3 regions of the Streptomyces sp. SID5469 genome follow, and region 2 is predicted to be linked to each of the others. Evidence: riboswitches for the same ligand, from Rfam matches in the RefSeq annotation. Region 2 holds a riboswitch; each other region holds the start of a gene.
What was found. Region 2 has a riboswitch for cyclic di-AMP ahead of GTY58_RS21495 (M23 family metallopeptidase). Riboswitches for the same ligand answer to the same signal wherever they lie in the genome.
Positions count from the first base shown of each region.

Region 1: linked by a shared signal. The riboswitch ahead of GTY58_RS25410 (transglycosylase SLT domain-containing protein) and the one ahead of GTY58_RS21495 (M23 family metallopeptidase) in region 2 are both predicted to bind cyclic di-AMP.
Region 3: linked by a shared signal. The riboswitch ahead of GTY58_RS18105 (C40 family peptidase) and the one ahead of GTY58_RS21495 (M23 family metallopeptidase) in region 2 are both predicted to bind cyclic di-AMP.

Region 1 covers NZ_WWIN01000001.1:5,904,159-5,913,845, forward strand. Annotated here, with positions in the region: gene GTY58_RS25375 (ABC transporter substrate-binding protein) at 1-542, opposite strand, end outside; gene GTY58_RS25380 (ferredoxin family protein) at 558-785, opposite strand; gene GTY58_RS25385 (GntR family transcriptional regulator) at 860-1,639, opposite strand; gene fahA (fumarylacetoacetase) at 2,011-3,234, opposite strand; gene GTY58_RS25395 (ATP-grasp domain-containing protein) at 3,421-4,698, shown strand; gene GTY58_RS25400 (FAD-dependent oxidoreductase) at 4,748-5,950, shown strand; partial or broken gene GTY58_RS40885 (phosphotyrosine protein phosphatase) at 6,008-6,097, shown strand; gene GTY58_RS25405 (Cof-type HAD-IIB family hydrolase) at 6,250-7,062, shown strand; gene GTY58_RS25410 (transglycosylase SLT domain-containing protein) at 7,080-7,556, opposite strand; cyclic di-AMP (ydaO/yuaA leader) riboswitch at 7,560-7,725, opposite strand; gene GTY58_RS25415 (CocE/NonD family hydrolase) at 8,066-9,687, opposite strand, start outside.
Region 2 covers NZ_WWIN01000001.1:5,045,814-5,055,500, reverse strand. Annotated here, with positions in the region: tRNA gene GTY58_RS21525 (tRNA-Lys) at 1-12, shown strand, start outside; gene GTY58_RS21520 (hypothetical protein) at 231-545, shown strand; gene ribA (GTP cyclohydrolase II) at 653-1,360, opposite strand; gene GTY58_RS21510 (MarR family transcriptional regulator) at 1,663-2,163, opposite strand; gene GTY58_RS21505 (dihydrofolate reductase family protein) at 2,215-3,345, shown strand; tRNA gene GTY58_RS21500 (tRNA-Met) at 3,458-3,531, shown strand; cyclic di-AMP (ydaO/yuaA leader) riboswitch at 3,867-4,024, shown strand; gene GTY58_RS21495 (M23 family metallopeptidase) at 4,036-5,079, shown strand; gene GTY58_RS21490 (aldo/keto reductase) at 5,229-6,173, shown strand; gene GTY58_RS21485 (PrsW family intramembrane metalloprotease) at 6,213-7,574, opposite strand; gene trmB (tRNA (guanosine(46)-N7)-methyltransferase TrmB) at 7,639-8,511, opposite strand; gene lhgO (L-2-hydroxyglutarate oxidase) at 8,910-9,687, opposite strand, start outside.
Region 3 covers NZ_WWIN01000001.1:4,290,490-4,300,176, reverse strand. Annotated here, with positions in the region: gene GTY58_RS18120 (C40 family peptidase) at 1-813, opposite strand, end outside; gene GTY58_RS18115 (hypothetical protein) at 1,235-1,588, shown strand; gene GTY58_RS18110 (hypothetical protein) at 1,566-2,531, opposite strand; gene GTY58_RS18105 (C40 family peptidase) at 2,661-3,857, opposite strand; cyclic di-AMP (ydaO/yuaA leader) riboswitch at 3,865-4,056, opposite strand; gene GTY58_RS18100 (ATP-dependent DNA helicase) at 4,535-7,120, shown strand; gene GTY58_RS18095 (M23 family metallopeptidase) at 7,267-8,865, opposite strand; gene GTY58_RS18090 (alpha/beta fold hydrolase) at 9,152-9,687, opposite strand, start outside.

The sequences.
Region 1 (9,687 bases), 860 kb from region 2:
TCGATGCCCTTGTCCGGGTCGATTCCGGCGCGCCGCAGGGCGCGTACGAGGGTGCCGTCGGCCGCCGAGCCGATGCTCGTCGACACCTTTTTGCCGCGCAGGTCCTTGAGGGACGCGAGGTGCGAGTTCGGCGCGGTGACGATGGTGTTGAGGCCGCCGCGCAGGTTGTAGCCGGTGACCGAGACCAGGTGGGTGGGCTTGCCGAGCTGCGTGCCGCGGGCCGCGTTGATCAGCAGGGGGAAGTCGCCCATCGAGCCGATGTCGATCTTCCCGGCGGTCATCTGGGCGGTGATGGGGGCGCCGGTGGCGTAGTCCTGCCACTTCACCTTGTAGGTGACGCCGTCGCCCAGGGAGTTCAGCTCCCGCTCGAAGGAGCCGAGCGAGCGGAGCAGGGTGCCCGCGGTGACGGTGTTGATGGTCTTGGACTGGTAGCCGACGGTGACGGTGACCGTGTCGCCGGAGCCGGCCCGCGTGTCACCGCCGCAGCCGGTCAGCGGGAGGAGAAGGGCACCCGCCGCTACTGCAACTGTCGTGCGTTTCATGGAAGTTCGGGCCTCTCACCGGAGCAGATAGGGCATGTTGACCGTGACCGCGCCGGTGGGACAGCGGGCCGCGCACGGGCCGCAGTACCAGCACTCGTCGACGTGCATGTACGCCTTGCCGTTGCTCTCGTCGATGGCGAGGGAGTCCAGCGGGCACATGTCCACGCAGAGCGTGCAGCCGTCGATGCACTTCGACTCGTCGATGGTCACGGGCACGTCGGCCCGCTGGGGCGCCAAGGGCATGGCTGTCTCCAGGAATCAGTACGGCGAGGGGATGGCGGGGCTACAGGGATGGCGGGGCTACGGAGATGCCGGGGCTACCGGGAGCGGTGCAGCAGGCCGCTCATCGTGATGCGGTCGCCGCGGAAGCGGATGAACTCCAGGTCGACGGGGCGGCCGTCGGCGAGGTGGGTGAGCCGTTCCAGCATCAGTACGGCCGCGCCGCGTGGTGCCTGGAGTACGGCGGCCGAGTGCGCGTCCGCGTTCACCGCCTCCAGGGTGATCTCGGCGTGCCCGAGGGGCTGTCCGGTGATCGCTTCCAGGAGCCGGAAGACGTCGGTGTTCTCCAGGTCGGCGCCGAGCAGGGCGGTGCCGAGGTCGAGCGGGACGTAGGTGAGGTCGAGGGAGAGGGGGAGGCCGTCGAGGCGGCGCAGCCGCTCGATGTAGAGGACGTCGGCGCCGGGGGGTACGCGCAGGCGTTCGGCGACCGGGGCGGGGGCGGCGACGGGGCCGACCGTACGGATCTCGTTGCTGACCTGGCCGTGTTCGCGCAGGGTCTCCGCGAGTCCCATCAGCCGGTCGAGCCCGTGCGGGTACTTCTGGGCGACGACGACCGTGCCGACGCCGGGGAGCCGTTCCACGAGACCCTCGGCCCTGAGGAGGTCGAGGGCCTGGCGGACGGTGCCCCGCGTGGCGCGGTAGTCGGCGCCGAGGGCGGCCTCGTGGGGGAGGGTGCCGTCCGGGAAACCGCCGGTCAGCACTTGGTGACGGAGCAGGTCGGCGAGTTGCCTGGCCCGGTCCGCGCGCAGCCTTCGCCGGTGGGCGGCGACGGTGGTCGCGCCCTGGCCGGCGTGGTCTCGGATGCGTTCGGCGGGCATGGGTCGGACGATACCGACGGGCTCGCGGGTGTGGTGTTGCCGGAGTGTTGCGCCACCTGCCGCTCCGTCGGACATGCCGTTGACCTGCGGGTTCGGCGGAGCCGGGGCAAGATCTGCCACCGTTCTTCGAAGCGTGCCGTTTTCGAAGCGCGCCGTTTTTCGTGGCATGCCGTTCGTCGAAGCGTGCCGTTCGCCCGAGTGTGCCGCTTCGCGGGGCGATCGCCGAAACGGCTGGAGCTCTGCTGACGTCAAGCCCGTGAAAGTCCCGGACGGACGACGTGCACTCACCGCCGTTGGCGCCGCTGATCGCGGCCTGTGTCAAGACCTGTGTCCAGCGGTGAGTGCAAGGCCCCGTCGGCCGAAGGGTCGTGTCAGACGGTCGGCACCACGCGGCCGGTGACCTCGCCGAGGCCCACCCGCGTCCCGTCCGGCCCCGGTGCCCACGCCGTCAGCGTCACGACATCCCCGTCCTCCACGAACGTCCGCTTGCCGTCGGGGAGTTCGAGGGCGTCCCGGCCGTTCCAGGTCAGCTCGAGGAGGGAGCCGCGCTGGTTCTCCTGAGGGCCGCTCACCGTGCCCGAGCCGTACAGGTCGCCCGTCCGCAGCGACGCCCCGTTCACCGTCATGTGCGCGAGCTGCTGCGCGGCCGTCCAGTACATGGTGGAGAACGGCGGCTCCGAGACCGTATGACCGTTGATCCGGACGGAGATGCGCAGGTCGTAGCCGCCCGGCTCCTCGTCCGCGTCGTCCAGATAGGGCAGCAGCGGGTAGGTGCGCGCCGGGGGCGCCACCCGCGCGTCCTCCAGCGCGTCCAGTGGGGTGATCCACGCCGACACCGACGTGGCGAACGACTTGCCGAGGAACGGGCCCAGCGGGACGTACTCCCAGGCCTGGATGTCGCGCGCCGACCAGTCGTTCAACAGGCACAGCCCGAAGACGTGGTCCCGGAAGTCGCCGAGGCCCACCGACCGGCCCATCGGCGACGGCGTACCCACCACGAAGCCGACCTCCGCCTCGATGTCCAGCCGGACCGAAGGGCCGAAGACGGGCGCCGCGTCCGTGGGGGCCTTGCGCTGGCCGGACGGGCGTACGACCTCCGTGCCCGACACCACCACCGTGCCGGAGCGGCCGTGGTAGCCGATCGGCAGATGCTTCCAGTTGGGGGTCAGGGGGTCGGGCGCGTCCGGGCGGAAGATCTGCCCGACGTTTCGCGCGTGGTTCTCGGAGGCGTAGAAGTCGACGTAGTCGGCGACCTCGAAGGGCAGGTGCAGGGTCACCGAGGAGAGCGGATGCAGGAACGGTGCGACGGCCTCCTGGTGGGCGGGGACCGTCACCCACGCCGTGATCGCGCGCCGCACGTCCGACCATGCCGTGCGGCCCGCCGCGAGGAGCGCGTTGAGGGTCGGCCGCGCCAGCAGGGAGGCGTACGGGGAGCCGAGTGCGCGGGCTGCCGCGCCCGCGTCGAGCACGTGGTCGCCGAGCCGGACGCCCACGCTCCGGTCGGCCTGCTCGCCGGAGCCCGCCGGGGAGAACACGCCGTACGGAAGATTGTGCGGGCCGAAGGGATCGCCCTCGGGGACATCGAAGGGGGGCATCGGGTGCTGCCTCGCTTTCCGTGTGGTTGCGGCACACGTTACGGGTGCGTTGCCGCTCTTGGGCAGTGCCTAAAGAGTTCGCAATGTCCGAATAGGTCTTGTCGGAGGGTTCAATTCCGGCTTAGCGTCCTTTGGGGACATGGACGGGGTGGGTCCGGTCCGTAGGGGGGACACGTGGGGGGACCCGTGGCCAGAAGCACCGGCAGCGTGCCGTTCGACGCGGACCGTGACGTGCCGGGGCTGATCGTCAAGTTCGGCGACTACCCGCTGCATCACGGCGGTGTGGGCGCCATCCGCAGCCTGGGACGGCTCGGCATACCGATGTATGCGATGACCGAAGACCGTTACACGCCCGCGGCGGCCTCGCGCTATCTGCGCCGCGCCTTCGTCTGGCCGACCACCGGAACGGAGGAACCGGAACGGCTCGTGGAAGGGCTGCTGCGCATCGGGCACCTGATCGGCCGTCCGGCCGTCCTCATCCCGACCGACGAAGAGGCGGCCGTCCTGATCGCCGAGCACCAGGAGGCACTGGCCGACCGGGGCCGCTTCCTCTTCCCGCGGGTCGACGCCAAGCTCCCGCGCCGGCTCGCCAGCAAACAGGGGCTGCACGAACTGTGCGTGGAGCACGGCATCCCCAGCCCGGCGGCCGCCTTCCCGCAGTCGTACGACGACATCGTGCGCTTCGCCGAGAAGGCCCGCTTCCCGCTCGTGGCCAAGAACCGCGAAGCGTTCGTCCGCCGGTCCCGGCCCGCGGTGAACGGCACGACGCGGATCGCCACCCGCGAGGGACTGCTCACGCTCGCCCGCGACTGGGGCGACCACCCCGGAGTGATCCTCCAGGAGTACCTGCCGAGAGAGGAGGCCGAAGACTGGATCGTGCACGCCTACTTCGACGCGGACTCGACCCCGCTCGCCATGTTCACCGGCGTGAAGGTCCGCTCCTGGCCGCCGCACGCCGGGATGACGGCGAACGCGTACGTCGTGGACAATCCGGAACTCGCCGACCTCGCCGCGCGTTTCATCAAGCAGATCGGCTTCAGCGGCGTCATCGACCTCGACCTGCGCTTCGACCGGCGCGACGGCCAGTACAAGCTCCTCGACTTCAACCCACGGATGGGCGCCCAGTTCCGCCTCTTCGAGAACGAGTCGGGGGTGGACGTCGTCCGCGCCATGCACCTCGACCTGACCGGGCGCACGGTTCCGGAGGGGGAACAGCGCGCCGGCCACCGCTACATCGTGGAGAACATCGACCTGCCGGCCCTGCTCGCCTACCGCCGCAGCGGCTATACGACGCCGCACGCGCCGGCCCGCGCGAGCGGTACGGAGCTGGCCTGGCTCGCGGGTGACGACCTGCGGCCGTTCTTCACGATGCTCGCGCGCTTCGTGCGGCCGGGCGCGAAGCACCTGTATCAGCTGTGGCGGACCAACCGCCGCGGCGGCACCAACAGTTCCACTGCGAAGTAGGCACGAGTGCGCGCTCCGCGCCGCACCGCACGTCCTGGGGAGGGACTTCGTGATTCAACCGGTAGCAGTCATCGGTGCCGGGCCGTTCGGCCTGTCCACCGCGGCCCATCTGAGGGCGCGCGGTATCCCGGTCCGCGTCTTCGGTGATCCCATGGTGAGCTGGCGCGACCACATGCCCGCCGGAATGCTGCTGAAGTCGACTCCGGCGGCATCCACCATCGACGCCCCCCAACGCGGCCACCGCCTCGTCGACTACTGCGACGCGGCCGGCATCGCCCGGCTCGTCACGGACGAGGACATCATCCCCGTGGAGACATTCATCGGGTACGGGCGGTGGTTCCAGGAGCAGCTGGTGCCCGGCCTGGAGCAGGTGCGGGTCGTCTCGGTGGACCGCAAGGCGGGCGGTGGCTTCGAACTCAAGCTGGACTCGGGTGAGTTGTTCACCGCGCGGGCGGTCGTGGTGGCGACGGGCCTGTCCGGGCTGGCCCATCTGCCCGCCGAACTCGCGGGAGCGGCCGTGGACGGCCCCACCCCCACCGGCCCGGTCTCGCACAGCTCCCAGCACCACGACCTGAGCCGGTTCGCGGGCAAGGAACTCGTGGTCGTCGGCGCGGGCCAGTCCGCGCTGGAGACCGCCGCGCTGGCCGCCGAGGCGGGTGCGCACGTGCGCGTGGTCTCCCGGGGCCGGGGCAGGGTGTCCTTCGGCGCGCCGCCGTGGAAGCAGCCGAGGCTGCGCCCCGAGTCGCCCTTCGGCCGCGCCTGGTCGCTGTGGGCGCTGAGCTACTACCCCCACCCGTACCGGTATCTGCCCGCCGAGGCCCGCCACTACCTGGTACGCCGGGTGCTCGGCCCGCTCGGCGCATGGTGGCTGCGGGACCGCTTCGAGGGCAAGGTGGAGGTGCGTGAGGTGGCGTCCGTCGCCCGCGCCCACGCGTCCGAGGGATCACCGGTCCTCACACTCCGGACACACGGCGGCCGTACGCAGGAGCTGCCGGCCGACCATGTCATCGCGGCGACCGGCTACCGCGTCGACATCGCCGCGATGGACTTCCTCGGGCACGAGCTGCGCACGGAACTGGTGGTGAGCCGGGGCACGCCGAAACTGGGCGCGGGGTTCCGGTCGTCCGTGCCGGGCCTGTACTTCACGGGCCTGCCGGCCGCGGCGTCGTACGGACCGGTGATGCGCTTCGTGTGCGGTACCGAGTTCGCGTCCCCGCGCCTGGCGAAGCACCTGGCGGGGGCGCACGGCTGAGGCGGCGGCCGCACCGAAGGGGCGCGCCGGGAATCGCGCCCCTTCCTCGGCCGGACGCTCGACGACCCGGCGGGTCAGGGCGTCGACGCCGTACGCCCGGTCCGCGACGAGAGCGAACGGCGGGTGGGCGGTCTGCCGGCCGAGCTGTCCCACCGACCCCGCCGGACGGTCAACGGCCCCCGCGGCCGAACGCCCCCGCGATCAACGGCCCCTGTGACGGGCGTCGTTGCGCACGAGATACCGGACGTCGTCCGGTTCCCGCCGGGCCGATGGGGCGTTCGATCCGTATCCTCTCGATCATGGCCGCTCCCACCGCATATTCACTCATCGCCACTGACCTGGACGGAACGCTGCTGCGCCGCGACGACACGTTCTCCGACCGGTCCCTCGCCGCGCTGGCGAGGGCGGCCGGGGCCGGCGCCCAGCACCTCGTGGTGACGGGACGGCCGGCCCCCAGGGTGCGACCACTGCTCGACGCCCTCGGCACCAGGGGGCTCGCGGTGTGCGGACAGGGCGCGCAGCTGTACGACGCCGGCGCGAACCGTCTGCTGTGGTCGGTGACCCTGGACCGTGAGCTGGCCGAGACCGCGCTCGGCAAGATCGAGGCCGAGGTCGGAGAGGTGTACGCGGCCGTCGACCAGGACGGCGTGGACGGGCTGACGCTGATCGAGCCGGGCTATCTCATGCCGCACCCGACGCTTCCGGCCGTACGGGTGCCGCGGCGGGACGACCTGTGGACCGAGCCCATCAGCAAGGTCCTGCTGCGCCATCCCCTGCTCTCCGACGACGAGTTGGCGTCCGAGGCCCGCGGAGCCGTCGGTTCGCTCGCCACGGTCACCATGTCGGGACCCGGCACCGTCGAACTCCAGCCATGCGGCATCACCAAGGCGACCGGGCTCGCCCTCGCCGCCGATCACCTGGGCCTCACCCCGGCGCGGACCATCGCCTTCGGCGACATGCCCAACGACATCCCCATGTTCGACTGGGCGGCCCACGGCGTCGCCATGGCCAACGCCCATCCCGAGCTCAAGGCCGTCGCCGACGAGATCACCACGTCGAACGAGGACGACGGCATCGCCGTCGTCCTCGAGCGGTTGTTCCCCGGCCGGTAAGCGGCCGGAAGGTCGGCTCAGTACGCCCCGAAGACGTTGTCGATCGAGCCGTACCTCGCGGCGGCGTAGTTGCACGCCGCCGTGATGTTCGCCACCGGGTTGTAGGGGTCGAACGCGGTGCCGGGCACGTGGTACGCGGCGAACGTCGGGTCGATGACCTGGAGGAGACCCTTGGACGGGGTGCCCTTCGCGGCGTTGGAGTCCCAGTTGTTGATGGCGAGCGGGTTGCCGGACGACTCGCGGATGACGTTGCGGTAGATGCCGTTGTACGTGCCCGGAATGTTGTGCTTTGCCATGATGTCCAGGGACTCACGGATCCAGCCGTCGAGGTTGTTGGTGTACGTCACGGCGGAGGACGGAGCGGCCGCGGTGGTGGCGGGGGTGGCGGCGGACGCGCCGGTCGCCCCCAGGAGCGGCAGGGCGAGGACGGCGACACCCGTTCCCGCGACGGCGAGGGTGCGGGCGAATCGGGCGGGCATGGCGAACGCGGGCATGTCGAATTTCCTCTCCGGCGCCTGCGAGGTGAGCTGTCGGGTTCGGGCTGGAGATGCCCGGCCGCGTCCGAGGACGCGGCTTCACCCCGAGCCGCTCCGGCGTGGTGACCGGACGGCGACTTACCTGGTTTCCCCGCTCCTGCCGTGCGTGAGTGAGTGGTGGATTGATCGGGCGGCGGCAGGATTTGGCGATCCGCCCGGGTCCGGAACGTATGCGAGAGCACATGTCGGGAACAAGTGGCGAAATCACAGCACGGTGTATTTGACCTTGATGCCAGGCAAAAGGATCATTTGATGCATTAGGGAGACAGGGGTCAACTTGCCTTTCGCAAAGGGGAAGTTGACGTTCCGGATGTGGGGTGGCGATCCACGCCCGCGTGACCCAATTCACGTGCGTGGATGGAATTTTACGGAGCTACCACCCAATACGGGCAACTCGGGCACGGTTTTCCTGGAGCGCCCACCGCGCGCTAAGCGCGGATACTTCATGCCATTTCGGACAGTTCCGGCTATCCCGCTGTCCGGGGAATCCTCTTCCGCCACGTCCGGTGGAACACCACCTCGTCACCGTCCTTGCAGATCACCTCGTCCGAGGTGATGAAGTCCGCCGCGTCGCAGGTGACTTCGGACCGCGTCCGCACGCTCGCGTCCCACGCCAGGTCCGGGCGGTGCAGCCGGATCGACCAGTCCGAGCGGGTGCGGGCCGACAGGGGGTCGGACGCGTCGACCGTGTAGGTCTCCCGGGCGTCCTCGGTGAGCTCCAGCCCGTCGGGGTACACCCGGGTACCGCCGTGACGCGGGTCGTCCTCGAAACGCGGGTCGTCCTCCAGGCGCCACCGGCCGGCCGCCACATCGCGTACGACCAGCCGCTCCGGCCGGGGTTCGTCGAGAGTGACCGGGCTGACGACACCGAGCGGCTCGGCCTGCTCCGGCTCCTCGAAGCGAATGGCCGGGTCCGACTCCCTTGCCCGCACCGGCAGTTGGAGCGCACTGCCCGCCGGGTCCAGTGTGAAGCCGGCCTCCGAGCCCGGCTGCGGCCAGATCCACGGCCAGTACGCGGAGGAGACCGCGAGGCGGATGCGGTGGCCGGGCGGGAAGGCGTGTCCGATGCCGTTCAGCTCGAAGGTCACGTCCTCCGTCGCGCCCGGCTGCCATGCCGTGGCGCGGTCACGGCCGTGGCGTGCCGACAGGTTCAGGACGCCCCGGGTGAGGAGGGTCGACGAGCCGTCGGGGAACACCTCGCACAGCCGCGCGATCACCTGCCCCCGGGGTGCCCACGAGGTCAGCCGCAGCCGCACCCTCGGCCGCCCCAGCACCCAGGTCTCCGCCGCCACTTCGAACTCGAAGCACGCCGACTTCGCGTCCTCGTCGCGCTGGTCGGGCGGCAGGTCGGCGTCGTTCCCCACGGGCAGCAAGCGGCCGGCGTCCACCCCCGTGTGCATCGGCGACCGGACGAGCACGGGCGCGCCCTGGAGCCCGTACGACACCGGGGTCACGGCGGGCGACGGCCACGCGGCGTCCCCCACCCAGCGGCCCGGCAGGACGTCGTACACCGTCGCCGGAGGATGCGAGTCGCCGATGTACGAGCGGAGCAGCGGCTCGGCCATCACTCCGTTCGTGCCTGTGCCTGTGTCCGTGTCCGTGTCCGTGTCCGTGTCCTTGAGCCAGTGGTCCCACCAGCGCAGCGTCTCCTGGAGGAAGCCGATCGCCGGGCCGGGCGGCAGGCCGCGGTCCGGGTACTGGTGCGACCACGGGCCGATCAGCCCCCGCACACGATCGGGCGGAAGGCACTCGACCAGCCGCAGCACCGTGTCGCGGTACGGGTCGTGCCAGCCGCCGACGGCGAGGACGGCGGCCCTGATCGCGCCGTAGTCCTCGCGGACGCCGCCGGGGCGCCAGTAGCCGTCCCGCGTCTGGTGCTCCAGCCAGGTGTGGATGAAGGGGGTCACCGACTCCAGGCGTTCGGTCCACATGTCCCGCCACATCACCGCGCCCACGTGCGCCGGGTCCGGGGGGCGGGAGGCGAACGCGAGCATCGTCGCCGCCCAGGCGTGCATGCCGACCGCGAGGACGGAGCCTCCCCGGTAGTGGACGTCGTGGTCGTAGCGGTCGTCCGGCGAGCAGACCGTGA
Region 2 (9,687 bases):
CCACAGGGTCTACCGCGAAGCCCCCAGCTCAGAGGCAATCTGAGGTGGGGGCTTCAGGTTTTTCGGGGCTGGGTGACCGTTGGCCGGCCGCGAGGAGCGGTCGGCCTGATGGCCGGGCGGGGCATCCATGGGGTGCATGGGCTCCTGACGTACCGCAAGTTGCAAGGTCCATCTGGGTGATTAGAGTGGAAATCACCTGTATGTGACCTATGTGGCTAAGGGGAACGGTCATGAACGCCAGCCTTTGGAAGCGACCCGTCGTCCTGAGCTCGGCCCTCGTCCTCGCTTTTGCCCCGATCGGCCTCCAGCAGGCTTCGGCGGCCGCGCCGAGCGAGACCCACGCGAGTGCGTCCACAGCCCCTTCCAACCGAAACGACTACAGGGAGGGCTACCGGGACGGCTTCCGGGACGGCTGGGGCGACGCCAGGGACAACTGCCACCGGAACAGGAACAGTCACCAGAGCTTCAGCAACGATGACTACACCCGTGGCTACGGCGATGGCTTCAGCTCCGGTTATTCCAGGGCCGAACGGCGGTACTGCTGAGCCTGCCGAAGGATCAACGGGTGAGGCGCGGACGGGTGTTCCGCGGCTCGGCACGTGAGTGACGCCGGCTCAAGCGCTTACCGGCAGGCTGCCCGCAGCACGTGTGCTCAGCCTGCCGTCAGTTCCGTCATCTCCGTCAGGCCCGTCCGTTCGGTGAGCTTCGCCAGTCCGGCCCGCTCCGCGCGCTCGGTGAGCTCCGTCAGTTCCGTCAGCGGCAGTGTGTGCTGGGTGTGGACGACCTTGGCGCGCAGATAGCGGACGTTCTGGGCGGTGGTGAAGACGCCCGTCGGGACGCGGTCGGTGACCGTGAGGCCCAGGTCGCGCAGTTGGCCCGCCTTGTCGGGGTTGTTGGAGAGCAGGTCGAGGGCGTCGATGCCGAGGGCGCCGAGCATCTGCGCGGCCGCCGTGTAGTCGCGGCCGTCCTCGGGCAGGCCGAGGGCCGCGTTCGCCTCGTACGTGTCCAGGCCCTGGTCCTGGAGGGCGTACGCGTCGAGCTTGTTGTAGAGGCCGATGCCCCGGCCTTCCTGGCGGAGGTAGAGCAGGACACCGCCGCGGTCGGCTATCCGCTCCACCGCCTCGCGCAGCTGCGGGCCGCAGTCGCAGCGGGCCGAGCCGAAGACGTCTCCGGTCAGGCATTCGGAGTGCAGTCGCACCAATGGGTTCGGGCCGGGCTCGCCGAGTACGACGGCCACGTGTTCCTGGCCGTCGGCCAGGCCGTGGAAGGTCACCAGTTCGCCGGTGACCGTGTAGCCGTCGCCGAAACGCAGCGGGACGGTGACGCGGGTGCGCACGGTGGCGCTCGGAAGATCACGCATGTCGGTCGGCTTTCTCGGTCGGGCGGGTGGCTGGTGTACGGGGGCGCCGACGGGTTGTGCGTGAGGTGGGTGCGCGCCCCATCGTGCTTCAGATTTGAAGCACATCGTGGGACCGAGACTCTAGCTCGTGCTTAAAAGTTCAAGCAACCCGATTGGGAAGAACGCCCGATTGGGAAGAACGCCCGATTGGGAAGAACGCCCGATTGGGAAGAACGCCCGATTGGGAAGAACGCCCGATTGGGAAGAACGCCCGATTGGGAAGAACGCTCGATGGGGGAGAACGGGGGGAGCGGTTGCGCCGTCTATGAACGCCGCCGCCACGGCAGCTCGTCGCACGCCGGCCGCCGCTCGTCCCCCTGGATCGTCCGCGCGATGGCCGCACAGATCGTCTCCAGCTGTTCCACCTGCTCCGGAGTGAGGTGGTCGAAGACCGAGGCGGCGACCGTCTCGACGTGGCCCGGCGCCGTACGCTCCAGGACGGCCATTCCCGCGTCCGTCAGCGCCGCGATGCTGCCCCGCCGGTCCGAGGGGCAGCCCTCGCGGCATACGGAGCCGTCCTTCTCCAGACGGGTCACCGCGTACGTCAGCCGACTGCGGGTGATCTTCAGCTTCTCGGCGAGGTCGGTCATGCGCAGACGGCGGTCGGGTGCCTCGGAGAGGTTGGCCAGGATGGAGTAATAGAGGTGCGGCAGGCCGGCCTCCTGCTGGAGCTGCCGGTCGATCGCGTCCTCCAGGAGCGACGAGGCGGCGAGGTAGGCGCGCCAGGCGCGTTGTTCCTCGGGGGTGAGCCAGCGGGTCGTCATGCCGTCAGTGTAGTTATTGTTTAAAACTTGAACCGTATGGAGAGCACACACATGCCCCACCCCTACGTCCTGTTGTCCGCCGCTGTCTCCCTCGACGGATTCCTGGACGACACCGGCCCCGACCGGCTGCTGCTGTCCGGGCCGGCCGACTTCGACCGGGTCGACGAGGTGCGGGCGGCCAGCGACGCGATCCTGGTCGGTGCCGGCACCCTGCGCACCGACAACCCACGGCTGCTGGTGAACTCGGCGGAGCGGCGCGCGGCCCGGGTCGCCGAGGGGCTCCCGGAGTATCCGCTGAAGGTGACGGTCACCGCGTCCGGTGACCTGGACCCGGACGCGCAGTTCTGGCACACCGGCGGCGAGAAGGCCGTGTACACGACGGACAAGGGCGCGGAGCGGCTGCGCGAGCTGGGGATCGCCGCCGATGTGGTCGCCGTGGGTGCCGAACTGGAGTGGCGGGCGGTCCTCGACCACCTGGGGAGGGTGAAGGGCGTACGGCGGCTGATGGTCGAGGGCGGCGGCCGCGTCCACACGCAGCTGCTCCAGCAGGGGCTCGCGGACGAACTCCAGCTCGCCGTCGCGCCGCTGTTCGTCGGACAGGCGCAGGCGCCGCGGATGTTCGGGTCCGGCGGGTATCCGCCCGGCCGGATGCGGCTCGTGGAGACACGGCCGGTGGGGGACGTCGTCCTCATGCGGTACGTCCCCACGGCACCGGGCACCGGGAGGCTCGCCACCGCCGCCGACCGGCACTGGCTGGCGCTCGCCTGCGAACTGGCGGACCGGTGTCCGCCGTCCCGGACCGCGTTCAGCGTGGGGGCGGTGATCGTCGCGGCCGACGGTACGGAGCTGGCGCGCGGCCACTCCCGGGAGGGCGGCGACCCGGTGGTCCACGCGGAGGAGGCCGCGCTGGCGAAGCTCGACGCCGAGGATCCCCGGCTGGCCGGCGCCACGGTCTACAGCAGCCTGGAGCCGTGCGCCCGCCGGACCTCACGGCCGCGGCCCTGCGCCCGCCTGATCCTCGACGCGGGCGTACGCCGGGTCGTCACGGCGTGGCGCGAGCCGGACACGTTCGTGGCGGCGGCGGACGGGAGCGGGGTTCTTGTGGCGGAGGGGGCGGATGTGGTCGTCCTTCCGGAGTACGAGGCCAGGGCGACGGCACCCAATCGGCACCTGCTCGGCTGACCCCGCCCCCGGCCGGGATCGGCGGTCGCCCAAGGGAAACCAGTGGTGAAGGCCCGTGGGCGTGAACCCGTGTGCTTCCTGTCCCGCGGATGGCGTACACTGGTTTCAACGACGCGGGGTGGAGCAGCTCGGTAGCTCGCTGGGCTCATAACCCAGAGGTCGCAGGTTCAAATCCTGTCCCCGCTACTGAAGGCCGAGGGCCGGAATCCAATGGATTCCGGCCCTCAGTCGTGTACCCCGGCATCCGTACGACGCCGTTTGCCCCGGCATCCGTACGGCGTTCTCGCTCATTGTCACCAGGTGTGAGCGAAGGGTGTCGCTCCGCGGAGCGGCTGACGCACCGTCAAAACCTGTGGGGTTCCTGAGGTGCGATCAACTCGCCCGTTTTTCACCGGTCATGACCCGTAAGTCCAGGCCAAAAGTAGTTAACGATCAGTAAGAAGCGCTTGGAATACCACGCCCGTGTCTATTAACGTTCGATAACGCAGCGCGGTTGTCCCAGCCGTCACCAGAGATGGCTCCGTGCGCGTGTGCCGAATCCTGCAAGGGAACCGGGGAACCATCAACTTGGGGTGAATCACGCGGATGCCGCCGTGGCAACACGGCAGGTATACGCGCGTAGGAGACCTTCCTGCTCCGAACCCGTCAGCTAACCCGGTAGGCCAGAAGGAAGGAAAGGAGCGCGCCCACGTGGCGTCCAACCGGCCTGCCCAGCAAACCTCGTTCGCACCGAGTGAGAAGTCGTACGAGTCGGAGACCTTCGGTTTCCGGGGTGACGAGGGCCCCTGGGAGGAGTGGAATCCCACCGCGGAGTCCATTCGCCCCGTGCGCGGCCGGCACCGCGTCGCCAAGCAGCGCGGCGGCGGACTCGCGCGCAGCTCCACCGTTCTGGGCGTCGGCGTCATCGCCGCCGTCGGCGCGGGCGGCATGGCCACCGCGCAGACCGGCAAGCCGCCCGTCTCCATATCGATGCCCGACCTGTCGTCGGTCACCGAATCGGCCAAGGCCTTCGTAGGCGCCGAATCCAGCACCCCCAAGGGCTCGTCCACCCCGCTCACCAGCGCGGGCCTGACCACCGCCGACACGGTCGCGGGCAGCGCGGACGCCGGTGAGGCCCTGCGCGCCCGCATCATCCAGCAGGCCGAGTCGCAGCAGGACCAGGTCGACCAGGCGGCCGCACGCGCCGCCGAGACCGCCGCCGCCAAGAAGGCCGCCGACGCCGCCGCCAAGGCACAGGACGACGCCAAGGCCAAGGAAGCCGCCGCGAAGAAGAAGGCGGAGGACGAGATCGAGGCGGAGAAGGAGGCCGCGCGGCTGACCCAGCTCGCCAAGAGCTACTCGCTGCCGACCTCCTCGTACACGCTGACCTCGCGCTTCGGTGACTCCGGCTCCATGTGGTCCTCCGGCTACCACACCGGCCTCGACTTCGCCGCTCCCACCGGCACGCTCATCAAGGCGATCCACAGCGGCACCATCACGGAGGCGGGCTGGGCCGGCTCGTACGGCTACCGCACCATCCTCACCCTCGACGACGGCACCGAGCTGTGGTTCTGCCACCAGTCCTCGATCAGCGCCAGCGTGGGGCAGAAGGTGGCCACGGGCGACGTCATCGGGCGCGTGGGCGCGACCGGCAACGTGACCGGGCCGCATCTGCACCTGGAGGTGCACCCCGGCGGCAACGCCACCGGGATCGACCCGACGGCCTGGCTCCAGAGCAAGGGGCTCAACCCGTAGGGCACCACCATCGGGAGTCCGGGAGTCCGGGAGTCCGGGTGACCGGGAGACGGGCGCTCGGCCGGATGCCTCAGCGGGCCCTTCGGCGGCCGGGCGTTTCGGCCGGATGGCCGGAATACGTGGCTCCATCACGGTCGTTGATATCGAGCATGACTTCTCTTCGCAAGCTCGGCCCGTCCGACCTCGAGGTCTTCCCGCTCTCCCTCGGGGGCAACGTCTTCGGCTGGACCGCCGACGAGGCGCAGTCCTTCGCCGTGCTGGACGCGTACACGGCCGGGGGCGGCAACTTCGTGGACACCGCCGACGCCTACTCGGCGTGGGTGCCCGGCAACGAGGGCGGTGAGTCGGAGACGATCATCGGCAGGTGGTTCGCCGCGCGCGGCAACCGCTCCGAGGTCGTCCTCGCCACGAAGGTCGGCGCGCACCCGCGGTTCAAGGGGCTGGCCGCGGCCAACATCAAGGCGGCGGCGGAGGCTTCTTTGCGCCGCCTGGACACGGACTACATCGACCTCTACTACACGCACTACGACGACCCGTCGGTGCCGGTGGAGGAGATCATCACCGCGCTCGACGGGCTGGTGCGCGAGGGCAAGGTCCGCGCGATCGCGGCCTCCAACATCTCCCCCGAGCGGCTCCAGGAGTCCCTGGAGTTCTCCGACCGCGAGGGCCTGGCGCGGTACGTCGCCCTCCAGCCGCACTACAACCTGGTCTCGCGCGACACGTACGAGGGCCAGCTCCAGGACGTCGCCTCCCGCAACGGCCTCGCGGCCGTCCCGTACTACGCCCTCGCCTCCGGCTTCCTGACGGGCAAGTACCGCCCGGGCACGAAGGTCGACTCCGCCCGCGCGGAGGGCGCGGGCAAGCACCTCGGGACGGAGCGGGGCGTGCGCGTCCTGGCGGCCCTGGACGAGATCGCCGGGGCGCGTGGCGCGGAGGCCGCCACGGTGGCCCTGGCCTGGCTGGCGGCCCAGCCGACGGTGGCGGCCCCGATCGCCTCGGCCCGCACGGTGGACCAGCTGCCCGCCCTGCTCGCGGTGGGCGAGCTGACCCTGACGGACGCGGAGCTGTCGAAGCTGACGCAGGCTTCCGCCTGAGACACGGCCCACCGGCGCGCCTCGGCGGTGCCGTACCCGCTACACCCGATACGGGTTGTACGCGGGATACGGCGCCGCCGCTCCGTACGGCGGCTGCCCGTACCCCGGATGCCCGTAGCGGGACTGCTGCCCATACCGCGCCGTGTACCCGTAGACCGGCCAGGGCGGCTGCACCGCCACCGGCGTCATCGCCCGCCCCGCATACGCCAGCGCGGGCCGCGCCACCCCCCGCCGGCTCCACAGCTCGTGGAGCAACTCCCGCTCCCGTACGGCGAAATTCGCCTCCGCGCGACCGCGGTGCGCCCGGTGCCGCAGAAACGCCAGCGACGTCGCGTACGCCTCGTACTCCGCCACGGACCTGGCCGCGGCCTTCCCGAAGTGGTGCCCGGCGTGCTCCCTGGCGAGCCGCCGTGCCCGCATGGAGCTGAGGAGGAACGGCTCCGGCAGGGACAGCCAGCCGGCGGCCGCGTACGCCGGCAGCTCCTCGCGCACCGTCCGCAGCTCCCGCTGCCGCGTCCAGATGACCAGCCAGGTCAGCAACGCGAACGCGGGCACCATGAAGGACGCGTACACCGCGAAGAAACCGTATTCCCCGAACGAGGACGAGCCGTTCCAGACGGAGTGCATGCCCATCGCGAGCAGCAGTCCCGCGAGCGGGACCAGCACCCGGCGCAGATGCTGGCGCTCCGCCGACAGCGCGGCGATGCCGAAACCGATGCCGGTGAGCACGGTGAACAGGGGATGCGCGAAGGGGGACATCACGACGCGTACGAAGAACGTCGCCGCGGTCACCGAGGCGAGGCCGCGCTCGCCGCTCAGCTGGTCCGTGCCGAAGGCGGTGCCGAGGTAGAGGATGTTCTCGGTGAACGCGAAGCCGGTGGCCGTGACCCCGGCTATCACCACCCCGTCGACGATCCCGGTGAAGTCCCGCCTGCGGAACAGGAAGACCAGCAGTACGGCCGCCGCCTTCGCGGACTCCTCGACGACGGGCGCTATGACGGTCGCGCCGAGGGTGTCGGCGCTGGTCGGGTCGGCGGTCGCGGTCGCTATCCATCTCGTCGCGAAGCTGTTGGCGACGATCGCTATGAGCGCGGCGGCGCAGGCACCCCAGGCGAAGGCGAAGAGGAGGTTGCGCCAGGGGCCGGGCTCCACCCGGTCCAGCCAGCGGAACGCGGCTATGAGCAGCGGGACCGGCAGGACCGCGAGGCCCAGGCCCACCAGGAAGCCCTCGGTGCCCGTCTGCTGTCGTACGAGCGCCAGGATGACGAGGCCGGAGAGCGCGAGGAGGGTGACCAGGGCCCCGTACCGCACCCATCTCCGTTGCCACCAGTGGGTGTGCCGTCGCAGCACACCTCCGGCGGGGCCGGTGGGGTGCGTCGGATAGGGGGGACAGGTGGCCACGGCATCGACCCTAACGAGGGATGGGCGCTGCCCGCGACGGTGCCTGGCGCCGACTGCGGTTGGTTCAGTCGGCCTCGGTCGCCGACGGGGGCAGGTCTCGGTGCTGATCCCTGGGCTGTACGCGCCGGAACAGCAGATCGTTCACGACATGACCCTTGTCCAGTCCCTGGCCCTCGAAACGGGTCAGCGGGCGGAAGCCTGGACGTGGCGCGTAACCGCCGGTGGGCTGCGTGTTCTCGAAGTCGGGGTGCGCGGTGAGGACGTCGAGCATCTGCTCGGCGTACGGCTCCCAGTCGGTCGCGCAGTGCACGAGCGCGCCGGGCCTCAGACGGGTCGCGGCGAGGGTGAGGAACTCCGGCTGGATCAGGCGGCGCTTGTGATGCCGCTTCTTGGGCCAGGGGTCGGGGAAGTAGACGCGCAGGCCGTCGAGCGAGTCGGGCGGGAGCATCTCGCGGAGCAGGATGATCGCGTCCCCGTTGGCCACGCGGATGTTGGTCAGGCCGTGCTGGTCGGCGAGGTTGAGCAGATTGCCCTGGCCGGGGGTGTGCACGTCGACGGCGAGGATTCCGGTGTCCGGGTCCTCGGCGGCCATCCGCGCGGTGGCCTCGCCCATGCCGAAGCCGATCTCCAGCACGACGGGGTGGGTGTTCCCGAACAGCTCGGTGAGGTCGAGGGCGTGTCCGTCGATGTCCAGGCCCCACTTGGGCCACAGCCGTTGCAGGGCGTCGGCCTGCCCGGCCGTCACCCGGCTCCGCCGGGGCTGGAAACTCCGGATCCGGCGCTCGAAGTGCGATCCGGCGGGATCGGCCTTCGGCCCGTCGGGGAAACGGGGCTCGCCTTTGGCACGGGTGTGACGGAGCGAGCCGTCGTGGGCGTGCGCGAGCTGCTCACCGGGGCCGGGCCGGGGCTCTTCGGGGGTGTGGAGAGAGTCAGACACAGTGAGGTCGATTTTACGGGCTGTCCCAGCCGGGGACGGCTGCCACCGGGGACGGCTGCCGCCGGGGGGCGAGGCCCGTCCCGGAGCGGGCGGTATCCGGGAGGCGGTATCCCGGGCGGGATTCGGGAGGTGGCATCAGGGATGCGCGGTATCAAGGTTCAGGATGCGCGGCATCAGGGGTGCTCGGTTCGGGATGCGCGGGGCAGGGGCCCTTTTGGCGATGCCGGTGCCGGTGCCGGACCTGGGGGATTTTCGGGGGCTGGTCGGAGGGGCACCTCGACGCTGGCTCGGGGCGACCTTCAAGCGGTGACCGGCGGCGGCCACCCTGACGCCCGCGCCGACCCCGACCCCGACGCCGACCCCGATCCCGACGCCGACCCCCGAGCAGGGCGCGGCTTTCAGGTGTCGGCCAGCGCCGCCAGCGCTCGCCGCGCCACCTCCCGCCCGATCGGCAGCGACGCCGTCGCCGCGGGCGAAGGCGCGTTCAGTACGTGCACCGCCCGTGCCCCCTCCCGGATCAGGAAGTCGTCCACCAGCGTCCCGTCCCGCAGCACCGCCTGGGCCCGTACGCCCGCCGCCGCCGGTCGCAGGTCGTCCTCCGTCACCGCCGGCAGCAGTCGCCGTACCGCCTGGGTGAAGGCTCCCTTCGACACCGACCGCCGCAGCTCCCCGGCGCCGTACCGCCAGTGCTGCCGCGCTATCCGCCACGAGCCCGGCCACGCCAGCGTCGCGCCCAGCTCCCGTGGCCGCACTGTCCCCCAGCCGTATCCCTCGCGGGCCAGCGCCGGTACCGCGTTGGGGCCGATGTGCACGCTGCGGTCGATGCCGCGGGTGAGGTGCACCCCGAGGAACGGGAACGCCGGATCCGGCACCGGATAGACCAGCCCGTGCACCAGCTCGGGGCGTGCCAGCGTGTAGTACTCGCCCCGGAAGGGCACGATCCGCATCCCGGGGTCGTCCCCGGTGAGCCGGGCCACCTCGTCGCAGTGCAGTCCCGCGCAGTTGACCAGCACGCGCGCGCGGACGACCGCTCCGTCACCCGTGCGGACGGCGACCCCGAGCGAGGGGCGCCGGTCGATGCGCAGGACGTTCGCCCCGTAGCGGATCTCGGCGCCGGACGACTCCGCGAGCTGCCGGGCCACCGCGACGAAGTCGCAGATCCCGGTGGTGCCCACA
Region 3 (9,687 bases), 760 kb from region 2:
GCCCGAGCAGTCGAACGCGTCGGGGCCGGTCGCGCCCCAGACATAGGGGCTGCCGAGCTTCGCGTACGCGTAGGAGACCGCGGCCGCCGACCGTGAGTTGGGCGCCTCGGCGGTCGCGGCCGACAAGGAGGCCGGCCCCAGGTCCCGCGCCGCCGAGCGCGAGGCATGCCCGGCGCCCCCCGCCGTGTCCAGCTGCGCCCGCTGCGCGTCCGTCAGCCGGGACAGCAGCCGCCGAGCCTCGGTCAGCTTCGTCGTGACCGTCTTCCGCTGCCGCTTCAGCTCCGTCTGCCGGGACTTCAGCGAGGCCAGCTCGACCTGCGCCGCCCCGCGCAGCTGTTCGATCTCCCGCAGCTGCTTCCGTACGCGCTCCACGGCCGTGGCCTGCCGGCTCCCGGCCCGCTCGGCGACCGCGGCCCCGTCCAGGTACTGCTTCGGGTCGGAGGAGAGCATCAGCTGCACCGCGGGGTCGAGGCCGCCCGAGCGGTACTGCGCGGCCGCCACCGAACCCAGTGCGTCCCGGGCCGAGTTGAGCCGTTCCGTCCGCCGTGCCGCCTCGTCGCGCAGCGCATTGAGCCGCCGCTCCGCCTTGTCGGCCTTCTCCTTCGTCCCGTTGTACTTCTCGGTGGCGGCCTCCGCCTGCTCGTACAGCTTGTCCGCCTCGGCCTTGACCTGTGCCGGAGACAGCTGCGGCTCGGCGTGCCCGGTCCCGTCGAACGCGGTCGCGGTCGCCGCACCCGCGAGGGCGACCGTGACGGCGGTACGGGCCGTATGACCGCCGAGGGAGCGCTGTCTGGGCTTGCGGTGTGCTGCCACGAGGGCCCACATCCTTCCGTACGACCGCCGGGACGCGAGCGGTCAGCGGTTACGCGTCCGGCGGCGGCCCGCACAGGGGGAGCAGGCCGCCGCCGGACCTTTCGGCGGTGGTGTCCGGCTGCCGCCCCTGGCCCGGGCGGCGGTGGGGAGCCGGTCACCTGGTGGAGGACGCTAAACCTGACGGCGAGGGCCCCGTAACGCAATGTACGGAACTGGCGTGAGGAGACTGCCAGGTGACCGTATGTGACCGTGATCCCGGACCAGGGACGCCGACTTCACGCAGGGTGATGACCGATGTGGCGGTTCCGCGGGCGCGCAGGTGCGGCGGGGTGCTAAGGGATGCATATATGCGAGGACCGGGGTCCCTGGGTGGTGGGCCGGTGTCAGGGGGCACGAGCCCCTCTGATTAGGCTCCGGCCTCATGGACGTACTCATCCATCTCTTCGTCGGCCTGCACATCATCGGCATCGCCGCGCTCCTCGGCGGTTTCCTCACCCAGATGAAGGCGATGGGCCGGGGCACGGCCCGCTTCGTTCCCGGGATGCTGCACGGCGCGCTGACCATGCTGGTCACGGGCGTCGCCCTGGTGGGCCTCAACCAGGCGGACGACCACTCGGTCAACACCATCAAGATCGGCGTGAAACTGGCGCTGCTGATCGTCATCCTCGGCCTGGTCTACGTGAAGCGCGACGAGGAGCAGGTCGACAAGGGGCTGTTCGGCCTGGTCGGCCTGCTGACCACGGCGAACATCTTCATCGCGGTGCTCTGGACCTGATGTCCACGACGGCGGCCGCGCAGACGGCCGGCCACACCGCCACCGCGATCCACAGCAGGACCTGCCCAGGCCCCCACAGCCAAGGGACGCCGAGCACGATGGCGACGGACAGCACCGCCACCGCCGTCATCGCCATCGGGAAGACCGTCGCCCAGCGCCGGACGTCGTACGCCGGCCGCGGCCACCGCAGCTCGGCCGCCCACAGCACGCAGTACCAGCCGAGGGCGAGCACGAGCAGCGCGGCCGTCACGGTCCGCAGCACGCCGTTGTCGTCGTCGTTCCAGAGGTAGGGGCCGCCGCTGCGGCGGGCCGCGACGAGCTGTGCGCCGGCCAGCGCGGAGAGGGCGAGCGCACCGCCCGCGATCCAGTGGTCTCCGGCGCCTTCGGCGACCTGCCGCAGGTCGAAGCGCCACAGGGCGACGGCGTACAGGACGAGCCCCAGCCAGAAGAACACCAGCGCCGTGTGCGCGAGCCACGCCACCCCCAGGTCGGCCGCCAACGTCGCGCCGAGCAGGGCGAGCCCCTGCGTGGCCACACACGCCAGGAGCACCACCCCGGGCATGTGCCGTTCCCAGCGCCGTACGACAAGGAAGAGCAGCCCCGGCCACAGTGCGGCGGCCAGGGCCAGCAGCGCCTCGGCCAGGCCCTGCCACCCCAGCGCGGACAACCGGGTCCCGAGGACGGCGGTCGCGGCCACGGCGGTGAGCGCGGCCGGTGTCCCCGCCTCGGCCGCCCACCGTTCCCGCTCGCGAAGCAGCCGTACGGTGAAGTCCGCGGCGAGCGCGAGCCAGGCCGCTCCGGCCGCCACCAGCGCGATGCGGGACAGGACCTCGTGTCCGGTCAGATGCAGTCCGACCGACACGACGCCGGTCGCCATCACGGCGGCTCCGTCGGCGGGCGGGAGCGGCGCCCACCAGGTGCGGGGCTGAGGGGTGCCTGGCATGGGCCCGATGCTAGGGACGTACGCGCGCATGGCGGTACGGGGCACGCGCGCGTGGCGCACGAAAACCGGTCACGTGCGCGTGGCGCACGAAAACCGGTCACGCGCGTGCGCCGCGGGGGAATGCGTGGGCTAGGCCGGCCGCACCACGCTGTGGATCGCCGACTCGCCGTCGTAGAAGATCGACTCCTCGCGGACGTACGCGCCCGGCTTCGGGGCGTGGATCATCATGCCGTTGCCGATGTAGAGGCCGACGTGGCTGATGTCGTCGTAGAAGAAGACCAGGTCGCCCGGCTGGATGTTCGAGAGGGAGACCGTCGTGCCCGCGTTCACCTGGTCATAGGTGGTGCGTGGAAGCGTGACGCCGGCGGCCTTCCACACCGCCTGGGTGAACCCCGAGCAGTCGTACGAGCCGGGACCGGTGGCGCCCCAGACATACGGCTTGCCGATCTGCGCGCGGGCGAAGGCGAGGGCCTTGCCAGCCTTGGTCGAGTACGACGATCCGGCAGACCCCGTGGACCCCGTGGACCCCGTGGACCCCGTGGAGCCCGTGGCGCCGGTGGCGCCGGACGTGCTGCCGGTTCCGGACGCCGGGTCCTGCTGGGCGGTCTGTTGCGCGGCCGCGGCCTGCTGCCGCGCCAGTTCCTCCGCCTTGCGGTCGGCCGCGGCCCGCTTCTCCTTCTCGATCGCCGCGAGCCGCGCCTTCTCCTCGGCGGTCAGCTTCGACAGCAGCTCGCGCGCCGTGGCGAGCTTGTGCTGGACGGTCGCCTTGGCCGTCTTGAGCGCACTCTGCGACTCGGTGAGGGTCTCCAGGCTCTGGGACGCCTCCTGTCGCTTCGTCGTCGTCGCGGCCTGCTCGGTGACGTAGGCGTCGACGGCGTCCTTCTGGTGGTCGGTCAGCCGACTCATCAACTGGGTCTGGTCGAAATAGTCCTGAGGACTGTCGGCCAGCAGGAAGGTCGTGGTGTCGGGTGCGGAGGCCCCGGTCCGGTACTGCGCCGCCGCGAACGAGCCGAGCCGCTCCCGCGCGTCGTTGAGCTTCTGGGTGCGCTGCGCGACCTCGTCGAGGAGGGTGCCGACGCGCGTGCGCTGCTTGGTGGTCTTCTCCTTGGCCGCGTTGTACTTCTCCGTGGCCGACTCGGCCTGGCGGTAGAGGTCGTCGACCTTCTTCTCGACTTCTTCGAGACTCGGCTTGTCGTCGGCCGGGGGCGCGGCGTTGGCCGTCTGGGAGAGCAGGGCCACGGAGGTCAGAGCCGCCGTCGCCAGGCCCGGGGTCCGTATGCCTGCCATGCGCGTGCCGGCGGGACGCGGCTTTCGGTGCGGCGCCATGAAGGCGTCTCCTTCCGTGTTCCGCCTACCGAGTTAGCTGTCGGGTTCGGGCGCGTGCTTCGGAAGGTTTGCCCTACGGTCGTTGCCCTTCAAGGCGGTTGAAGCCCTTCAAGGCGGCTGAGCCGATTCACCCCGAGGTCGGTTGGGTCCCCGGCTCCAGCTGCCACGGGCGGCACGCCGGACTCGGCGGAGGCCGCGCGGCCCGGCGATGTTCGCCGGTGGGGGTCGTGCGGCCTGCCGGGCACGGTAGCCAACTCGTGTGGCCTGTGTGAAGTTTGATGCGCGATATGCCCGATACATTTTCGTGACCTTAGCCACGGGGGTCGCTGCCCGCGGGCAATCGGGATGGGTCTGGGGTGAGTTGTCCGGACGTTGTCGTGGTGGTAGGTGGCGGGAGTGGGGTGGAGTGGGGTGGAGCGGGGCGGGGCCTGGGGGAGTGCGGCGCTGCTGGGGCGTGCGCTGGGTGGCTTCTCGCCCGGCCGATCTCTTCCGGTCAGTCGCCGGCCGTAACGCGGCAAATGCGGACAGTGGTGGGGTGTTGGGTGATCGCAATCGGAAGATCGTCGACTTCAGCGGCCCTCCGCGGTCCCTCGAGGCACCGAATTGCGGCCCATCGGGGCACCGAGTTTCTGGGGCGGCGACCGGTTGTCGGTGGGGCAGCCTAGACTCGGAGAGCGATGAGCAGCCTCTTTGATGACAGCTTCCTGGCGGACCTCAAGCCCTCGCGGGCCCACGAGGAGGAGCCCCCGCCGCCGCCCGAGGACGATCACGTACCGGAGTCGGTTCCGGACGATCTGTTCGGCGGGAAGTTCGACGTGCCGCCGGACCGGGACACGTACTACCGCGACGGAGCCCCCCGCCCCGCCGTGGACCCGGCCACGCTCCTGCACGGGCTGAACGAGAACCAGCGCGCGGCCGTGGTGCACGCCGGTTCCCCCCTGCTCATCGTGGCCGGTGCCGGCTCCGGCAAGACGCGCGTGCTCACGCACCGGATCGCGCACCTGCTGGGTGAGCGCCATGTGCACCCCGGCCAGATCCTCGCGATCACCTTCACCAACAAGGCCGCGGGCGAGATGAAGGAGCGCGTCGAGCAGCTGGTCGGCCCGCGCGCCAACGCGATGTGGGTGATGACGTTCCACAGCGCGTGCGTGCGCATCCTGAGGCGTGAATCGAAGAGGCTCGGGTTCACCTCCTCCTTCTCGATCTACGACGCCGCCGACAGCAAGCGTCTGATGGCCCTGGTCTGCCGCGACCTGGACCTCGACCCCAAGCGCTTCCCGCCGAAGTCCTTCAGCGCCAAGATCTCGAACCTGAAGAACGAGCTGATCGACGAGGAGGACTTCGCCGCCCAGGCCGCAGACGGCTTCGAGAAGACCCTCGCCCAGGCGTACGCCATGTACCAGTCGCGGCTGCGTGAGGCCAACGCGCTCGACTTCGACGACCTGATCATGACGACGGTCAACCTGCTGCGGGCCTTCCCGGACGTCGCCGAGCACTACCGCCGCCGTTTCCGCCACGTCCTCGTCGACGAGTACCAGGACACGAACCACGCGCAGTACGCCCTGGTCAGGGAGCTGGTCGGGGTTCCGGGACCGGGTGGCGGCGCCCGCCCGGAGGACGAGCCGCCCCGCGAGGACGACCTCGAGCCCGCCGAGCTGTGCGTCGTGGGTGACGCCGACCAGTCGATCTACGCCTTCCGCGGCGCGACCATCCGCAACATCCTCCAGTTCGAGGAGGACTACCCGGACGCGACGACGATCCTCCTGGAGCAGAACTACCGCTCCACCCAGACGATCCTCAGCGCGGCCAACGCGGTCATCGAGCGCAACGAGTCCCGTCGCCCCAAGAACCTGTGGACCAACGCGGGCGCCGGCGCGCAGATCACCGGCTATGTCGCCGACACCGAGCACGACGAGGCGCAGTTCGTCGCCGACGAGATAGACCGGCTGACGGACGCGGGCGAGGCAAAGGCAGGAGACGTCGCCGTCTTCTACCGGACGAACGCGCAGTCCCGTGTCTTCGAAGAGATCTTCATCCGCGTCGGCCTGCCCTACAAGGTCGTCGGCGGTGTCCGCTTCTACGAGCGCAAGGAGGTCCGGGACGTCCTGGCCTACTTGCGGGTCCTGTCCAACCCGGAGGACTCGGTCCCGCTGCGCCGCATCCTGAACGTGCCCAAGCGCGGCATCGGCGACCGCGCGGAAGCGATGATCGACGCCCTCTCCCAGCGCGAGAAGATCAGCTTCGCGCAGGCGCTGCGCCGCGTCGACGAGGCGTACGGGATGGCGGCCCGCTCCACGAACGCCGTCAAGCGGTTCAACACGCTGATGGAGGACCTGCGGACGATCGCCGAGTCGGGCGCGGGCCCGGCGACGGTCCTGGAGGCCGTGCTCGAACGCACCGGCTACCTGGCGGAGTTGCAGGCGTCGACGGACCCGCAGGACGAGACCCGCATCGAGAACCTTCAGGAACTCGCCGCTGTGGCGCTGGAGTTCGAGCAGGAGTCCGGGGCAGGGGAGGAGGCCGCGACAGGCGATGCGGCGGGCGACGCGGCAGGCGACGCGGCAGGCGACGCGCCGGGTGGTGCGCCGGGCGCGGCGTCAGGTGATCTCTCGGCGTTCCTCGAGCGGGTCGCGCTCGTCGCCGACTCCGACCAGATCCCGGACGAGGAGGACGGCAACGGAGTCATCACCCTGATGACCCTGCACACCGCCAAGGGCCTCGAATTCCCGGTCGTCTTCCTCACCGGCATGGAGGACGGCGTCTTCCCGCACATGCGGTCGCTCGGCCAGACCAAGGAACTGGAGGAGGAGCGGCGCCTCGCGTACGTCGGCATCACCCGCGCGCGGGAGCGGCTGTACCTCACCCGTTCGTCCCTGCGCAGCGCGTGGGGCCAGCCCTCGTACAACCCGCCGTCCCGCTTCCTGGAGGAGATCCCGGACGCGCATCTGGAGTGGAAGCGGAAGGGGGCGTCCGCTGCTCCGCTGTCTTCGGGGCCGGCCTCGGGCGTGGCGGCCTCGCTGTCGTCGTCGCGCTCGCGCTCCGCGGTCTCGGGGGCGTCCGGCTTCGCCACGCGCCGGGGCGGTGCGTCCGAGAAGCCGGTGGCCTCACTGGCGGTCGGGGACCGGGTCACGCACGACCAGTTCGGCCTCGGCACGGTGGTCGGCGTGAAGGGCACGGGCGGGAACGCGGAGGCGACGATCGACTTCGGCGACACGAAGCCGAAGCGGCTGCTGCTCCGGTATGCGCCGGTGGAGAAGCTTTAGGTGGTCGGCCGGGGTTTTCCAGCCCCGGCCGGCATCACCACTCGGGCCGTCCGGCGTGTGAGGAGGAGCCCGTTCAGGCCGAGGCCTGGGGGTAGGCCTGGGGGTGCGGCCCCGGGCACGCCGAGGGGTCGCCGAAGAGGGTTCGCCTACGTCGGGTCCAGGCCATGGCTCCGAAGCCACGGCAGCGGGTCGATCGCCGAGCCCCCGGCCGGGCGGACCTCGAAGTGCAGGTGCGGTCCGGTCGAGTTGCCGGAGTTCCCGGAGAACGCGATCGGGTCGCCGGCCTTCACGGTCGTACCGGACGCCACCTTGTACGTGGACAGGTGGCAGTACCAGGTCTCCGTACCGTCCTTGGCCGTCACTATCGCCATGTTCCCGTACGCGCTGTTCCACTGCGTCCGCACGGTTCCGTCGGTCGCGGCCAGCACGGTGGTGCCGTACGAGACGGGGAAGTCGATGCCGGTGTGTACGGACATCCAGTTGATGCCGGCCTGGCCGTAGTAGGCGCTGAGCCCCTTCTGCGCGACCGGCAGCGCGAACTTCGGACGCAGCCGCTCCTTGCGGGCCGCCTCCGCCGCCGCCTTCTGCTTCTCGGCGGCCTGCTGGGCCTTGAGGTCGATACGTTCCTGCGTTCGGCTAGCCCGGTCGGCGAAGTCGTCCGCGCCCGCGGAGAGGCTCTCGATCTGGGTGTCGAGCTTGTTGTTCGCGGCGGACGGCTTCACAGCGATCGCGTCGGCGGCGCTGGCCGTCGTGTGCGCGTCCTTGCTGTCGCTGCTGCCGACGCCGACGGACGCGGCGGCGATCCCGGCGACCCCCATCACACAGGCCGACGGCACGGCGACGGTCAGCAGCGCGGAGCGCCTGGCCGGAATGCGGCGGCGGGAACGGGAGGCGGTGCGCGACGCGGCGCGGGAACCCGGAACCGGAGTGACCTCCTCCTGGTCGTCGAGGAGCGGAATGTCTCCGGGGGCCTCGACGCCGTGTTCGCCGTGTTCGCCGAGTTCTTCGTGCTCGGGAGAGATCTGCTCGAACGTCGCCGTGGCCTGCTGGTCGAACGGTTCCGGGGTGACCTGCTCGAACGTCGCCGTGGCCTGCTGATCGAACGGTTCCTGCGTGACCTGCTCGAACGTCGCCGTGGCCTGCTGGTCGAACGGTTCCGGGGCCGACTGGTCCTGCGTCTCGTGCGCGGCCGTGCCGTCCGAGTTCCACTGCGTGGCGTCGTACGCACCCGTGTCGAAGGCCTGCGTGCCCCATTCCCACTGCTGGGTCCGGTCGGCCGGAGCGGTCTGGTCGCCGTGGTGCCAGGAGCCGGCGTCCCACTGGCCCGAGGCGTCGGGGCCCGGGTGCTGCGAGGGAATGTCGGCGAGCTGCTGGTAGCCGGTCGCCCACGCGGTCGCGTCATAGGCGCCCGTGTCGTACGCGGCCTGATGCTGAGCCGCGTACGCGTCGTAGTTCAGCGTCTGATGGGTACCGGTGCCGAGCGTTTCGTGGCTGCCGGTGGACCACTGCGTGGCGTCGTACGAGCCGGTGGTGCCGTCACCCGGCATATCGCCGAAGAGGGGGTCGGTCGCGAAGCTCGCCATCTGATGGCCGCCGGTCGCGAAACCGTTGGCGGAGCCGTCGGCGTACGTAGTGAACTCGCCGTACTGGCCACCCTGCCCGCCATATGCCGCGTAGTGCGCCGAAGCGGCATCGGAAGCCGGAGCCGGGGGAGTAACGGTCCCCGACGGGTGACGGTCGTTCACCAACTTCTCTTTCGCCTCGACAACAGGGGCTGGCAGAGCAGTCTCGACAACAGGGGCTGGCGGAGCAGTGCGGCGACTGTACCCGGCGGTACGCGGGCGCGACAATCTTCCGCAGGTTTCGCGCTCGCAGGAAACGGGCATTCGGCCGTGTTTTGGCGGTCTGTGGACACGGCCTTGGCCTGGTGTTCGATGATTGTTCGAGCTCGGATGGCTCTCTGCTGGGGTCGAGTGACGGCTGTGCGCGGGTTGTCAGGAGGCTGTCGTCAGGAGGATGTCCCGCGGAGGCTCACGCCACCGTCAGGCCGTCGGTGCGGGGGGCGGCTTCGGCTCCCGTGCCCTCGGAGTCGAGTGCCTGCCGTATCCCGGTCGCCACGGCGGGGTGCACGGGCAGTGCGAGATGTCCGATACCGCTGACCCGCACGTTCTGCACCATCAGGTCGGGGTGCTCGACGCAGGCCGTCTCCAGCGGATCCATCAGGTGGTCCAGATCGCTCCAGAAGCTGACGAAGTGCGTACGGCAGCCCGGTGCGGGCCGCTGGAGCTCCTCGATCACCTCGGAACCCGGGCGCATCTGACGGACGATCGGGTGCGCGTTCGCCAGCGGCGCGACCCGGGTGCCGGAGTGCGGGGTGCCCAGCGTGACGAGCGTGCGGACGCGGATGTCGCCGCCGAGGCACTGCACGTAGTACCGCGCGATCAGTCCGCCGAGGCTGTGCCCGACGATGTCGACCCGTGCGTGTCCCGTGCGCTCGCAGATCACCTCTATGTGCCGGCCGAGCAGCTCGGCGGCGGTACGGATGTCGCACGTCAGCGGTGAGTAGT